2 regions of the Intrasporangium sp. DVR genome follow, and region 1 is predicted to be linked to the other one. Evidence: riboswitches for the same ligand, from Rfam matches in the RefSeq annotation. Region 1 holds a riboswitch; the other holds the start of a gene.

Region 1 (7,183 bases):
TCGTCGACTCGACCTCTCCGCAGGTCTCGCCCGACGTGATGGTCGAGCCCGCCTCGGGCAGGTCGACGTAGACGACGTCGCCGAGCGCCTCGGCGGCGAACGCGGTGATGCCGACGGTCGCGATGTCACCGTCGGGACCTGGTTCGACACGGACCCACTCGTGGTCCTTCGTGTACTTGAGGTCTGCGGGGATGGTGCTCATGGAAATCTCCTCGAAAAGTCTTGTGGTGAAAGGGAACTGCGCGTCAGCGGGCGCGCTTGTAGAAGGGCAGGGCGACGACCTCGGCGGGCACCCGCGTGCCGCGGACGTCGACGTCGAGACGGGTGCCCGGCTCGGCGAGCGCCCGGTCGACGTAGGCCATCGCGATGGGGTGACCGAGAGTCGGCGACGGCGCGCCGCTCGTCACCTCGCCGACGGTCGCGTCGGACGCCGGGTCGACGACGGTGTAGCCGTGCCGCGGGGCCCGACGGCCCTCGGGTCGCAGCCCGACCCGGACGCGGGCGATCGGCTGCTCGGAGACGGCGGCGAGCGCGTCCCGACCGACGAAACCACCCGGCTTGTCGAGCTTGACCACGCGACCGAGCCCAGCGGCATACGGCGTCGTGGTGGTGCTCAGCTCGTTGCCGTAGAGCGGCATCGCGGCCTCGAGGCGGAGCGAGTCGCGGCACGCGAGCCCGGCGGGGATGAGTCCCCGCTCGGCCCCAGCGGCCGAGAGCGCCTCCCAGATGGCGGGGGCGTCCGCGGGCGCCGAGAAGATCTCGAAGCCGTCCTCGCCGGTGTAACCGGTTCGGGCGAGGCGCGCGGCGCGACCGGCGACGGTCGTCTCGAGGATGGCGTAGTACTTGAGCGCCGGCAGGTCGGCGTCGGTCAGCTCGGCGAGGATCTCCTGGGCCTTCGGCCCCTGGATCGCGACGAGCGACCAGTCATCGCGCCGGTCCTGCACCTCGGCGTCGAAACCGGGCGCCCGCTCCAGCAGCGCCGTGAGGACGGTCTCGGCGTTGGAGGCGTTGGCGACGACCATGTAGCGGTCGTCCTCGAGCCGGTAGACGATGAGGTCGTCGAGGATGCCGCCGTCCTCCTGGCAGATCATCGTGTACTTCGCCTTCGTCACGGCGATGGCGCTGATGTCGCCGACGAGGGCGTGGTCGAGGAGGGCCGCGGCCTGCGGGCCGACGACCTCGATCTCGCCCATGTGGGACAGGTCGAAGAGGCCGGCCGCCTGCCGGACGGCGTGGTGCTCGGCGAGCTCGCTGCCGTAGCGCAGCGGCATCCGCCAGCCGGCGAAGTCGGTGAAGGTGGCACCGAGGGATTCGTGGATGCCGCTGAGCGCGGTCTGTCGGGTCATGGTCCCTGCTCTCGGGGTCGGGTCGGTACGGGGAGGTCGGTCGCCCGGTGGGCGCCGCGGGTGCGCTCGGGTGCCGCGCTCAGTTCTCGAAGGCCTCGGGCGCGGGGCACGAGCAGACGAGGTTGCGGTCGCCGTGGCTCTGGTCGATGCGCCCGACCGGCGGCCAGTACTTCGTGTCGCTGATCCCCGCCGGGTAGGCGCCCGCCTCGCGGGAGTAGGCGCGGTCCCAGTCACCGACGAGCGAGCGGGCCGTGTGGGGGGCATGCCGCAGCGGGCTGTCGGCGGCGCTGACCGCGCCGTCGATGACCGCGTCGATCTCGGCGCGGATCGCGATCATCGCGTCGATGAAGCGGTCGACCTCACCGAGGTCCTCCGACTCCGTCGGCTCGACCATGAGCGTGCCCGCCACGGGGAAGCTCATCGTCGGGGCGTGGAAACCGTAGTCGACGAGGCGCTTGGCGACGTCGTCCACGGTGATCCCCGACTCCTTGGTCAGCGGACGCAGGTCGAGGATGCACTCGTGGGCGACGAGGCCGTCCTCGCCCGTGTAGAGCGTCGGGAAGTGCGGGGCCAGCCGCGCGGCGATGTAGTTCGCGGCGAGGACCGCGACCTTGGTCGCCCGGGTCAGGCCCTCGGCGCCCATGAGCCGCACGTAGGCCCAGCTGATCGGCAGGATGCTCGCCGAGCCGAAGGGGGCTGCACTCACCGGACCGACTCCCTCGCGGCGCGCGGGGTCGGGGTGGAGGGGGTGCGACGGGAGGAACGGGACGAGGTGCGCGGCGACCGCTACCGGGCCGACGCCGGGACCGCCGCCGCCGTGCGGGATGCAGAACGTCTTGTGCAGGTTGAGGTGCGACACGTCGCCGCCGAACGACCCGGGAGCCGCGAGGCCGAGCAGGGCGTTGAGGTTGGCGCCGTCGACGTAGACCTGGCCGCCGTGCGCGTGCACGACCTCGCACAGCTCGGTGATGCCCTCTTCGTAGACGCCGTGGGTCGACGGGTAGGTCACCATGATCGCGGCGAGCCGGGGCGAGTGCTCCTCACATCTGGCGCGCAGGTCGTCGAGGTCGACGGTGCCGTCCGGTGCGGTCCTCACGACGACGACCCGCATGCCGGCCATCACGGCGGAGGCGGCGTTCGTCCCGTGCGCGCTCGCCGGGATGAGGCACACGTCCCGCTCGCCCTCGCCGCGGGAGCGGTGGTAGCCGCGGATCGCGAGCAGCCCGGCGAGCTCGCCCTGGCTGCCGGCGTTGGGCTGGATGGACACCTTGGCGTAGCCGGTGACCTCGGCGAGCCACGACTCGAGCTCGTCGACCAGGGTGGTGTAGCCGATGGCGGCCGAGGCCGGCGCGAAGGGGTGCAGGGCCGCGAAGCCCGGCAGGCTGATCGGCTCCATCTCCGTCGTCGCGTTGAGCTTCATCGTGCACGAGCCGAGCGGGATCATGCCCCGGTCGAGGGCGTAGTCCTTGTCCGAGAGCGAGCGCAGGTAGCGCAGCATCGCCGTCTCCGACCTGTGCGCCGAGAAGACCGGGTGGGTCAGGTAGGCGGACGTCCGGCGCAGACCCTCGGGGAGGCGGTCCGTCGCTGCGTCGAGGTCGAGGCCGGCGTCGCTCGCACCGAAGGCGGCGAGGACGGCCGACAGGTGCTGTTCGCTCGTCGTCTCGGAGCAGGAGATGCCGACGTGGTCGGCGTCGACCTCGCGCAGGTGGACACCGCGGGCGGCGGCCGACGCGACGACCTCGGCGGCGCGACCCGGCACCCGGGTCAGGACCGTGTCGAAGAAGGCCTCGTGGACGACCTCGACGCCGGCGGCCTCGAGTGCCGCGGTGAGCGACACCGCTTTACGGTGCACGTCCGTCGCGATGGCCCGCAGCCCCTCGGGGCCGTGGTAGACGGCGTACATCGACGCCACGACCGCGAGCAGGACCTGGGCCGTGCAGATGTTCGACGTCGCCTTGTCGCGGCGGATGTGCTGCTCGCGGGTCTGCAGGGCGAGCCGGTAGGCGGGTCGGCCGGCCGAGTCGACGCTGACGCCGACGAGGCGGCCGGGCAGCGAGCGCTCGAGCCCCTCGCGGACGGCCATGTAGCCGGCGTGCGGGCCGCCGTAGCCCATCGGGACGCCGAAGCGCTGGGTCGACCCGATCGCGATGTCGGCACCCCAGTCGCCCGGCGCGGCGAGGAGCGTGAGGGCCAGCAGGTCCGCCGAGGCGGCGACGAGGGCTCCGCGCTCGTGTGCGGCGGCCGTCAGCTCGGCGTGGTCGCGAACGGCGCCGGACGCACCGGGGTACTGCACGACGAGGCCGAAGAACTCCTCGTCCGGCAGACCCTGGCCCAGGTCGGCGACGAGGACCTCCACCCCGATCGCCTCGCAGCGCGTCCGGAGGACGGCGATGCTCTGCGGGAAGAGGTCGGCGTCGACGACGATCCGCTCCGCCTTGACCTTGCTCGTCCGGCGCATGACCGTCATCGCCTCGGCCACGGCGGTTGCCTCGTCGAGGAGCGACGCGTTGGACGTGGCGAGGCCCGTCAGGTCGCCGACCATGGTCTGGAAGTTGATCAGCGCCTCGAGGCGGCCCTGGCTGATCTCCGGCTGGTACGGCGTGTAGGCGGTGTACCAGGCCGGGCTCTCGACGACGTTCCGGCGGATCACCGCGGGCGTGATGGTGCCGTGGTAGCCGAGGCCGATCATCGCCTCGGAGGAGTCGTTCTGCTCCGCGAGGCCGCGCAGCTCCGCCTGGACCTGCGCCTCGGTGAGCGGCTGCGGGAGGTTGAGCGCGGAGGCGTTGCGCACGCCCTTGGGCACGGCCCGGTCGACGAGGGAGTCGAGGGAGTCGAAGCCGAGCTCGGCCAGCATCTTGGCCTGGTCGTCGGCGGAGAAGCCGATGTGGCGGGTGTGGAAGTCGACGGTAGGCGTCAGCGGAGGTCGGTGCGTCATTGCGGGAGGCTCCCTGGTCTGTGCACGCCCGTGGGCGCGACTGGTGGGGTTGCCTCCCCGCTCTGTCATGTGGACCTGAGAGCTTCACCGACCCGAGGGACGGCTTGCACCGTGGGTGCAGGACCAGGTCCTGCTTTCCAGAGTTCGCCTCACCGCAACGGTCATGGTGGCCTGAGAGATTCTGGGGAGAAGTTGCTCCTTCGGCGCCGCGACCTGCTGGTCGCGAGCTCTCCCGCTGCGATTCGAACGGCGAATGTGCAGTTGTCGGGCTCACCGTAGGCGGCGACCCGCCTGCCGTCAATGGCCAGTCCGCATGGCGGCTGACCGCGATGTGGCCGGGGTCTTGTGCGCCCGGCGACCCGGGTCTACCGTCAGCGCCCATCACCTAATTGAAAATGCCATCGAACTGTGGCGGGAGAGTCCCGCCGTCCTGAACCAGGAGCAGCGGGCGCCGAAGGAGCAAACCCTCCCCGGGAATCTCTCAGGCCCCCGTACCGCCACGGCTAGGCAACTCTGGAAAGTGCCCGGACGTCCCGTCCCCGCACACCGACGGTGCAAACGGAGCCTCGCTCCGCGAATCTCTCAGGTCCGATACAGAGCGGGGAGGAGCCATCCATCCTCTGCCGGAACGGACCCGGACCATGCCTGACCTCAGCAACGGCGCTGACACCCTGACCGCCCCCGCGGTGCCGACGGGCGCGCGCCTCTCCCACGTGCCCGACGTCGACCTCGCCGCGAGAACCCCTGCTGCCGAAGGGGGCTCGGGAGGAGCCGACGGCTCGAACGGCGACAGCCCGCACCTGGCGCGCTCCCTCTCCAACCGTCACATCCAGCTCATCGCCATCGGCGGCGCCATCGGCACCGGCCTCTTCATGGGCTCGGGCAAGACGATCTCGCTCGCCGGACCCTCGGTGATCTTCGTCTACATGATCATCGGCTTCATGCTCTTCTTCGTCATGCGGGCGATGGGCGAGCTGCTCCTGTCCAACCTCAACTACAAGTCGTTCACCGACTTCGCGGCGGACCTGCTCGGGCCGTGGGCCGGCTTCTTCACCGGCTGGACGTACTGGTTCTGCTGGATCGTCACGGGCATCGCCGACATCGTCGCGATCGCCGGCTACGTGACGTACTGGTGGGCTGACCTGCCGTTGTGGATCCCCGGCGTCGCAGCCATCACCCTGCTCCTCGGCCTCAACCTGCCCACGGTCAAGGCGTTCGGCGAGACGGAGTTCTGGTTCGCCCTCGTCAAGATCGTGGCGATCGTCACGTTGATCATCGTGGGCGTCGTCATGGTCTTCAGCTCGTTCACCGCCCCCGACGGCGCCCGGGCCTCGTTCACCAACCTGTGGAACGACGGCGGCATGTTCCCCACCGGCGTGATGGGCTTCGTCGCCGGCTTCCAGATCGCCGTCTTCGCCTTCGTCGGCCTCGAGCTCGTCGGCACGACCGCTGCTGAGACGAAGAACCCCGAGCGGACCCTCCCCCGGGCCATCAACTCGATCCCGATCCGGATCATGCTCTTCTACGTGGGTGCCCTCGTCGTCATCATGGCCGTCACGCCGTGGCGCGACGTCGTGGCGGACACATCACCCTTCGTCGGGATGTTCAGCCTCGCCGGACTCGGGATCGCAGCCTCGGTGATCAACTTCGTCGTGCTCACCTCGGCCGCCTCGTCCGCCAACTCCGGCATGTACTCGACCTCGCGGATGATCTACGGTCTCGCCCTCGAGGGTGACGCCCCCTCGCGCCTGCGCCGGCTGACGAGGCGCAAGGTGCCCGCGAGCGCCCTCGTCTTCTCCTGCGTGTTCCTGCTCGGCGGTGTGGCCCTGCTCTACGCCGGCACGTCCATCATGGAGGCGTTCACCGTGGTCACGACGATCTCGGCCCTGCTCTTCATGTTCGTCTGGACGATGATCCTCGTGTCCTACCTGGCCTACCGGAAGAAGCACCCGGAGCGGCACGCGCGCTCGACCTTCCGGCTGCCCGGTGGGGTCGCCATGGTCTGGGTCGTCTTCGCGTTCTTCGGCTTCCTCATCTGGGCCCTCACCCAGGAGGCCGACACGCTGCGCGCCCTGCTCGTGACGCCCGTGTGGTTCGTGGTCCTGGGGATCGCGTGGGCCGTGCTGCGGCGCCGGCCGCACCACGTGGCGCGGTACGAGGCCTTCCGCCGCAGTCTCGAGGAGCCGAGCGACGCCGACGTGGCCACCACGAGACCCTGAGGATCCCGTATGCCGCTGAGCCCGCCCCGCACGAAGCCCACCCAGGGCGCGGGGTGGGCTCAGCGGCATACGGCGGGGTCGTTGGGACGACGCGGGAGCCGTGCATCCCTCTCGCACCTGCGACACTCTCTCGGGTGACGAGCCCTCAGGATGAGCAGATGGTGCGTGCCGCCTACGACGACCTGGCCGACACCTACGGGGACAACTTCCGGTCGACCGGGCCGGAGGCGCCGGTCGACCTCGCCCTGATCCGACACTTCGCCTCCCTGGTCCCCGGGGAGCGCCAGGTCCTCGATGCCGGCTGCGGCGCGGGGCGGATGTTCACGGTCCTCCGCGACCTGGGCTGCGCGGTCGAGGGGGTCGACCTCTCGCCCGCGATGGTCAGGCGAGCCCGTCGCGACCACCCGGACGTCGTGTCGCAGGTGGGGACGTTGACGGCCCTGCCCCACGCGGACGCGAGCTTCGACGGCGTGTTCTCGTGGTACTCCACGATCCACAGCCCCGACACCGACCTGCCTCGCATCGCCGAGGAGCTCGGCCGGCTCCTGCGACCGGGCGGGGTCGTCCTCGTCGCCTTCCAGTCCGGTCAGGGCGCCCGGGACGTCTCCGGGAGCTTCCGGCGCCACGGGCACGACGTCACCCTGCACCGCTACCTGCGCACACTCGACGAGGTCAGCCGGGCG
Region 2 (7,183 bases), on a different contig from region 1:
GCTCTTCAGCTCCGAGGACGTGGAGCGCCTGCGTTACGTGCTGACCGCCCAGCGCGACCGGTTCTGGCCGCTGAAGGTGATCCGCGACGCCCTGGACGCCCTCGACCGCGGCCTGTCCGACCCGGGCGGCGAGTCCGGCCGCCCACAGCTGCCCGCTCCCGGGGCGGACCCTGCGCTACCCGGCCCGGAGGGCTTCGTGCCGCGTGCACGAGTGCGGCTCACGGGCCCCGAGCTGAGGCAGGCGAGCGGGATCGACAAGCCGTTGTTCTCTGCACTCGAGAGCTTCGGCCTGCTCCGGGCCGACGGTGCCGGGTACTTCTCCGCCGAGGCCGTCGACGTCGCCGTCGCGGCCAAGCGGCTGGCCGAGCACGGGCTCGAGCCCCGGCACCTGCGTCCCTTCCGCACGGCTGCCGACCGAGAGATCGGGCTCGTCGACCAGGTCCTGGCCACCCGGCGCGGAAACGGCTCGCGGGAGGAGCGGACCGCGGAGATCCTCTCGGCCTGTGTCGCCCTGCACGTGGCCCTCGTGCGGTCCGGTCTCGACCACTGAGGCTCGCCGAGGCACTCTGTGCGTCGCACGCACCCGGGCCAACCGGCCCGGCGGCCATTCGACCAGGTCGCCAGCGAGGTACGGTGGTGTGGTGAGAGAGGTCGACGTCCTGGGCGTCCGCGTGGAGATGCCGACGAACCAGCCCATCGTGCTCCTCCGGGAGCGGGACGGTGGTCGCTACCTGCCGATCTGGATCGGGGCGCCCGAGGCAGCGGCGATCACGTATGCCCAGCAGGGCGTGGTCCCGCCGCGCCCGCTGACCCATGACCTCATGCGCGACATCCTGGCCGGCCTCGGCCACGAGCTCACCGAGGTGCGGATCGTCGCCCTCAAGGACTCGGTCTTTCACGCGGCCCTCATCATCGACGGCACGACGGAGATCAGCTCTCGCGCCTCCGACGCCATCGCGCTCGCGCTGCGCACGGGTTCGAAGGTGCTGGTCGAGCCGAGCATCCTCGACGAGGCCGCCATCGTCGTCTCCTCGGAGGAGGACGACGAGGTCGAGCGGTTCAAGGAGTTCCTCGACCACGTGTCGGCCGAGGACTTCGAGCACCCGGGCGAGCCCGGCCCACCACCCACGGAGCCCTGAGCGACCGCCGATCCGGCGACACGACGGCCGGGTGTGACGTCGGTGATTGACGGTGCCCGGCGCTGGTTCTACCGTCGAACTGAACAACGTGACTGTAGTTACCTGGATGTCGTCTGCTCGACGCCCGGGATCCCGACCGAGAGGAACTCGCATGGCTGCCATCGAGGATGCTGCCCGGGCCAGCCGGCGCGCTCCGGTTGCCTCGCAGGGGATGCTCTTCTCCGACGACCTGCCCGACCTCACGGAGGACGTCGGCTATCGGGGCCCCACCGCCTGCCGCGCCGCGGGGATCACCTACCGCCAGCTCGACTACTGGGCGCGGACCGGGCTCGTCGAGCCGTCCGTGCGTGGCGCCACCGGCTCGGGGACGCAGCGTCTCTACGGCTTCCGGGACATCCTCGTCCTCAAGGTGGTCAAGCGTCTCCTGGACACCGGGGTCTCGCTGCAGCAGATCCGCGTCGCGATCGACCACCTGCGCGAGCGCGGCGTCGAGGACCTGGCCCAGATCACCTTGATGAGCGACGGAGCCTCGGTCTACGAGTGCACCTCCGCGGATGAGGTGATCGACCTCGTCCAGGGCGGGCAGGGCGTCTTCGGGATCGCAGTCGGTCGGGTCTGGCGCGAGATCGAGGGAGAGCTCGCCCAGCTCCCGAGCGAGCGTGCCGAGGACGGCGAGCCGGCCGATCACCCCGACGACGAGCTGACCGCGCGGCGTCAGGCGCGCCACATCTCCTGACGGGCCCGGTTCGACTGGTAGATTTGGCCTGCCGTCCAACCCACATGGGAGAGTCCCCGGCCGACGTGAGGTGCATTCGCCTGACGTCGCCGAGGCGCCGAAGGGGCAACATCCCCGGAACCTCTCAGGCACCCGGACCATGTGGCGAGGCACCCTGGAGGACGTCGGCATCGAAGCCGGCTCCGACAGACGGGGAGCGTGTGTCGTCCGCTCGTCCCGTCAGGAGCCCCGATGTCTTCCCAGTCCCCAGCCGTGCTGGACACCACCTTCGCCGACTTCGTGGGCCGGCACGTCGGTCCTCGCGCCGACGACATCGAGCAGATGCTCCAGGTCGTCGGTCAGCCCAGCCTCGATGCCATGAGCGACCGCGCGATCCCCGGAGCGATCAGGTCGACCGAGGCGCTCGACCTCGAGGCGGCCGACAGCGAGTCCGCCGTCATCGACGAGCTGCGTGGGTTCGCCTCGCGCAACCGCGTGCTCACCTCCCTCATCGGTCTCGGCTACTACGGCACCGTCACGCCCCCGGTCGTGCGACGCAACGTCCTCGAGAACCCCGCGTGGTACACCGCCTACACGCCCTACCAGCCCGAGATCTCGCAGGGCCGGCTCGAGGCGCTGCTCAACTTCCAGACGGTCGTCAGCGACCTGACCGGCCTCGCGATCGCGGGCTCGTCGCTGCTCGACGAGGCCACCGCGGCTGCCGAGGCCATGTCGCTCATGCACCGGGCGAGTCGAGCCACGGACGGGGTGGTCGTCGTCGACGAGCGCGTCTTCCCACAGACGATCGCGGTCATGCAGACGCGGGCCACGGCCATCGGGCTGCCGCTCGTCGTGGCCGACCTGCGTCCGGTCCGGTCCGCGGAGGACCTGGCCGCTGCCGCTGACGGCCGCACGGTCGTCGGTGTCGTGGTGCAGTACCCGGACGCGACCGGATCGGTCCTGGACTGGCGGGCGCTCGCCGAGGCGGCACACTCGGCCGGGGCCCTCGTGACCGCGTGTGCCGACCTGCTGGCCCTGGCCCTCTTCGTGCCACCGGGGGAGTGGGGAGCCGACATCGCCGTCGGCAGCGCCCAGCGTCTCGGCGTGCCGATGGGCTTCGGCGGACCGCACGCGGGCTACATGTCGGTGCACCAGGGGCTGGAGCGGCAGCTGCCCGGCCGTCTGGTCGGGGTGTCGATCGACTCCCACGGCAAGCCCGCCTACCGCCTGGCGCTGCAGACCCGCGAGCAGCACATCCGCCGTGAGAAGGCGACCTCCAACATCTGCACCGCACAGGTGCTCCTCGCGGTCATGGCGTCGATGTACGCGGTGTGGCACGGGCCCGACGGCCTGACCCGGATCGCGCAGCGCATCCACTCGCACGCGGCCAGCCTGCGAGCGGCCCTGCTCGCCGGTGGCGTCGAGCTGTCGACCGAGACCCACTTCGACACGCTGGCGATCTCGGTTCCCGGGCGCGCCGACGACGTCGTCCGTGACTTCCTCGCAGCCGGCATCAACATCCGCCGGGTCGACGCCGACCTCGTCACGCTCAGCCTAGACGAGACGACGACGGGGGCCACCCTGACGAAGATCCTCGCGGCCTTCGGCGTGCAGTCCCAGCCGGAGCCCGTGTCGGCGGACCCCGGGAGCGAGCCCAGCGGCATACCGGCTGCGCTTGCGCGCACGTCCGAGTTCCTCACCCACCCGGTCTTCCACGCGCACCGCTCGGAGACGGCGATGCTCCGATACCTGCGACGCCTCGCCGACCGGGACTTCGCCCTCGACCGCGGCATGATCCCGCTCGGCTCGTGCACCATGAAGCTCAACGCCACGACCGAGATGGAGTCGATCACCTGGCCCGAGTTCGCCAACCTCCACCCGTTCGCCCCGGCCGACCAGTCCGAGGGGATCCGCGCCCTCATCGGCGACCTCGCCGCGTGGCTCTGCGAGATCACCGGCTACGACGCGGTGTCGCTCCAGCCGAACGCCGGCTCGCAGGGCGAGTTCGCCGGGCTGCTGGCGATCCACGCCTACCACCAGGCGCGCGGGGAAGGACATCGGCGCATCTGCCTCATCCCGGCCAGCGCCCACGGGACCAACGCTGCCTCAGCGGTGATGGCGGGCCTCAAGGTCGTCGTCGTCCAGACGGCCCCGGACGGCACGGTCGACATGGACGACCTCCGGGCCAAGATCGACCAGCACCGCGACGACCTCGCCGCGATCATGGTGACCTACCCGTCGACCCACGGCGTGTACGAGGACACGATCACGGAGCTGTGCGGGCTCGTCCACGACGCAGGCGGCCAGGTCTACGTCGACGGTGCCAACCTCAACGCGCTTGTCGGCCTGGCCCAGCCGGGCAGGTTCGGCGCCGACGTCTCGCACCTCAACCTCCACAAGACCTTCTGCATCCCGCACGGCGGCGGAGGCCCCGGCGTCGGCCCCGTCGCGGTCCGGGCCCACCTGGCCCCGCACCTGCCGAACCACCCGCTCGCTCCCGAGGCAGGACCGGAGACGGGCGTGGGACCGGTGAGCGCGGCCCCCTACGGCTCGGCGAGCATCCTGCCGATCTCGTGGGCGTACGTCCGGCTGATGGGCGGCGCCGGGCTGCGCCACGCGACCCAGATGGCGGTCCTCAACGCCAACTACGTGGCAGCGCGGCTGCGCGAGCACTACCCGGTGCTCTACTCCGGTCCCGATGGTCTCGTGGCGCACGAGTGCATCCTCGACGTCCGCAAGATCACCGCCGACACCGGCGTCACGGTCGACGACATCGCCAAGCGACTCATCGACTACGGCTTCCACGCCCCGACGATGAGCTTCCCCGTGGCGGGCACGCTCATGGTCGAGCCGACGGAGTCCGAGAACAAGTACGAGCTCGACCGGTTCTGCGACGCGATGATCGCCATCCGTGACGAGATCGAGGCGGTCCACAAGGGCGACGTCCCCCTGGCGGGGAGCATGCTGCGCGGGGCGCCACACACGGCGCACGCGATCGCGAGCGGCGAGTGGGACAAGGAGTACGACCGAGCCGCTGCGGCCTTCCCGGTGGGCGTCGACGCGGCCGACAAGTACTGGCCGCCGGTCGGACGGATCGACGGCGCCTACGGCGACCGGCACCTCGTGTGCTCCTGCCCGCCGCCTGAGGCGTTCGAGAGCTGAACACGCACGTCGGATTCCCTCGCGCCGAGACGCCATGTGTGGTTGTCTCGGCTCGTGGGAGCCGAAGTCGAACAGGCCAGGTACACCCGGGAGCAGCGGCAGCAGTACCGCGAGAAGGTCCGCCGCGACCTTGACGTGTTCGAGCGGATGCTCGGGCACAGCCAGTTCGAGTTCGACCGGCCGATGACCGGGCTCGAGATCGAGCTCAACCTCGTCAACGGCGACCTCGGCCCGAAGCTCGACAACAAGACGGTCCTCGAGCACATCGCCGACCCGAACTACCAGACCGAGCTGGCCCGCTACAACATCGAGCTCAACGTCCACCCTCGACCGCTGCCGGGGGACGCGGCGCTGGAGCTCGAGCAGCACCTGCGCGAGTCGCTCAACCATGCCTCCGCGCGCGCCGCGGAGCTGCACACGGGCATCGTTGCGATCGGCATCCTCCCCACCGTGATGCCGGAGCACTTCGAGGGCGACTGGATCAGCGAGAACATCCGTTACGAGGCCCTCAACAACGCCGTGCTCGATGCCCGGGGCGAGGACGTCTGGCTCGAGCTGGAGGGCCCGACGGGGGAGCGGATCGCCCGCTACTCCGACTCTCTCGCGCCCGAGTCGGCCTGCACGTCGATGCAGCTGCACCTGCAGGTCCAGCCCGAGCGCTTCGCCGACCACTGGAACGCGGCTCAGGTCCTGGCCGGCCCTCAGCTGGCGGTGGGGGCCAACTCCCCGTTCTTCCTGGGCCAGCGGCTCTGGGCCGAGACCCGCATCCCGTTGTTCACCCAGGCGACGGACACCCGGTCGATCGAGCTGAAGAACCAAGGCGTCCGGCCACGGGTGTGGTTCGGGGAGCGGTGGATCACCTCGATCTTCGACCTGTTCGAGGAGAACGTCCGCTACTTCCCGGCCCTGCTGCCCGAGATCTCCGAGGAGCAGCCGGAGGAGGTCTTCGAGCGCGGCGAGGTCCCGGAGCTGAAGGAGCTGCGCCTGCACAACGGGACGGTCTATCGGTGGAACCGCCCGATCTACGACATCGTCCAGGGCCGGCCCCACCTGCGGGTGGAGAACCGCGTCCTGCCGGCGGGGCCGAGCATCGCCGACGTGCTCGCCAACGCGGCGTTCTACTACGGCGTCATCCGGGTCCTCGCCGAGGAGGACCGGCCGGTGTGGACCCGGATGAGCTTCTCCGCGGCGGAGGCCAACTTCGAGGAGGGCGCGCGGCTCGGCATCGACGCCAGGACGTACTGGCCGGGGCTGGGGGAGGTGCCCGCGACCGAGCTCGTCCTGCGCCGGCTCCTGCCGATGGCGCACGAGGGGCTCGAGCGGTGGGGTGTGTCCCAGAAGGTGCGCGACCGTTACCTGACGATCATCGAGCAGCGCTGCCTCAAGGCGATGAATGGCGCCTGTTGGCAGGCCGAGTGCGTCGCCCGGCTGGAGTCACACGGGCGGACCCGGGACCAGGCGCTCCGGGAGATGCTCGCGGCGTACATCGAGGGCATGAACGCCAACGAGCCGGTCCACGAGTGGGAGCTGCCGACGGCCGGGTGAGCCGGGCGCTCCGCCGGCGCCGCCCACGCCGTATGCCGCTGAGCCCGCTCCCGCCGTCGAGCTGGGTCTGCTAGGTGGCGGCGTCCTTGAGCAGACGCCACGGCGAGAGGTTGTAGGTGCCGATGCAGCGGGTGGAGCGGTGGTGGGTGAGGACGCTCATCGACCCCGCGTCGAGGATGAGGTGCTGGCCGAACCGGGGGCTGCGCCCGAGCCACACGGCCGTGAGGACGCGGAGCGCGTGCCCGTGCCCGAAGAGGGCGACGTCGCCGCGCTCGAGGCTCGGCCAGACCTTGTCAATGACCTGCTGCGCCCGCGCAGCCACCTCGTCGACGCTCTCACCGGGAGTGTCACCGGGGACGACGCCGTCGACGAAGACCTCCCACGGTCGACCGAGCTGCTCGGAGATCTGCGCCGTGGTGATGCCTTCGTAGGCGCCGTAGTCCCACTCCCGCAGCAGCGGCTCGACCTCGAAGTCGCCGAGGCCGGCGAGCTCGGCCGTGTGGCGGGCCCGTTGCAGCGGAGAGACGAGGACCCGCTCGAAGCGCCGGTTGCGCAGGATGTCCGCGAGCTCCCGGGCGGCGGCTTCTCCGTCGGGAAGCAGGGGCAGGTCGGTCGTGCCCGT

Evidence for each region. Region 1 has a riboswitch for glycine ahead of gcvP (aminomethyl-transferring glycine dehydrogenase). Riboswitches for the same ligand answer to the same signal wherever they lie in the genome.
Region 2: it holds a riboswitch for glycine, as region 1 does, so the genes downstream of both, gcvP (aminomethyl-transferring glycine dehydrogenase) here and gcvP (aminomethyl-transferring glycine dehydrogenase) in region 1, are expected to answer to the same signal.

Annotation. Positions count from the first base shown of each region.
Region 1 is NZ_BAABZW010000005.1:497,176-504,358, forward strand. It holds gene gcvH (glycine cleavage system protein GcvH) at 1-202, opposite strand, end outside; gene gcvT (glycine cleavage system aminomethyltransferase GcvT) at 246-1,346, opposite strand; gene gcvP (aminomethyl-transferring glycine dehydrogenase) at 1,426-4,281, opposite strand; glycine riboswitch at 4,334-4,428, opposite strand; glycine riboswitch at 4,430-4,526, opposite strand; glycine riboswitch at 4,684-4,788, shown strand; gene cycA (D-serine/D-alanine/glycine transporter) at 4,923-6,500, shown strand; gene ABWV20_RS06910 (class I SAM-dependent DNA methyltransferase) at 6,635-7,183, shown strand, end outside.
Region 2 is NZ_BAABZW010000016.1:281,490-288,672, reverse strand. It holds gene ftsR (transcriptional regulator FtsR) at 1-550, shown strand, start outside; gene ABWV20_RS13395 (bifunctional nuclease family protein) at 642-1,139, shown strand; gene ABWV20_RS13390 (MerR family transcriptional regulator) at 1,291-1,875, shown strand; glycine riboswitch at 1,911-2,025, shown strand; gene gcvP (aminomethyl-transferring glycine dehydrogenase) at 2,107-5,016, shown strand; gene ABWV20_RS13380 (glutamate-cysteine ligase family protein) at 5,071-6,561, shown strand; gene ABWV20_RS13375 (histidine phosphatase family protein) at 6,632-7,183, opposite strand, start outside.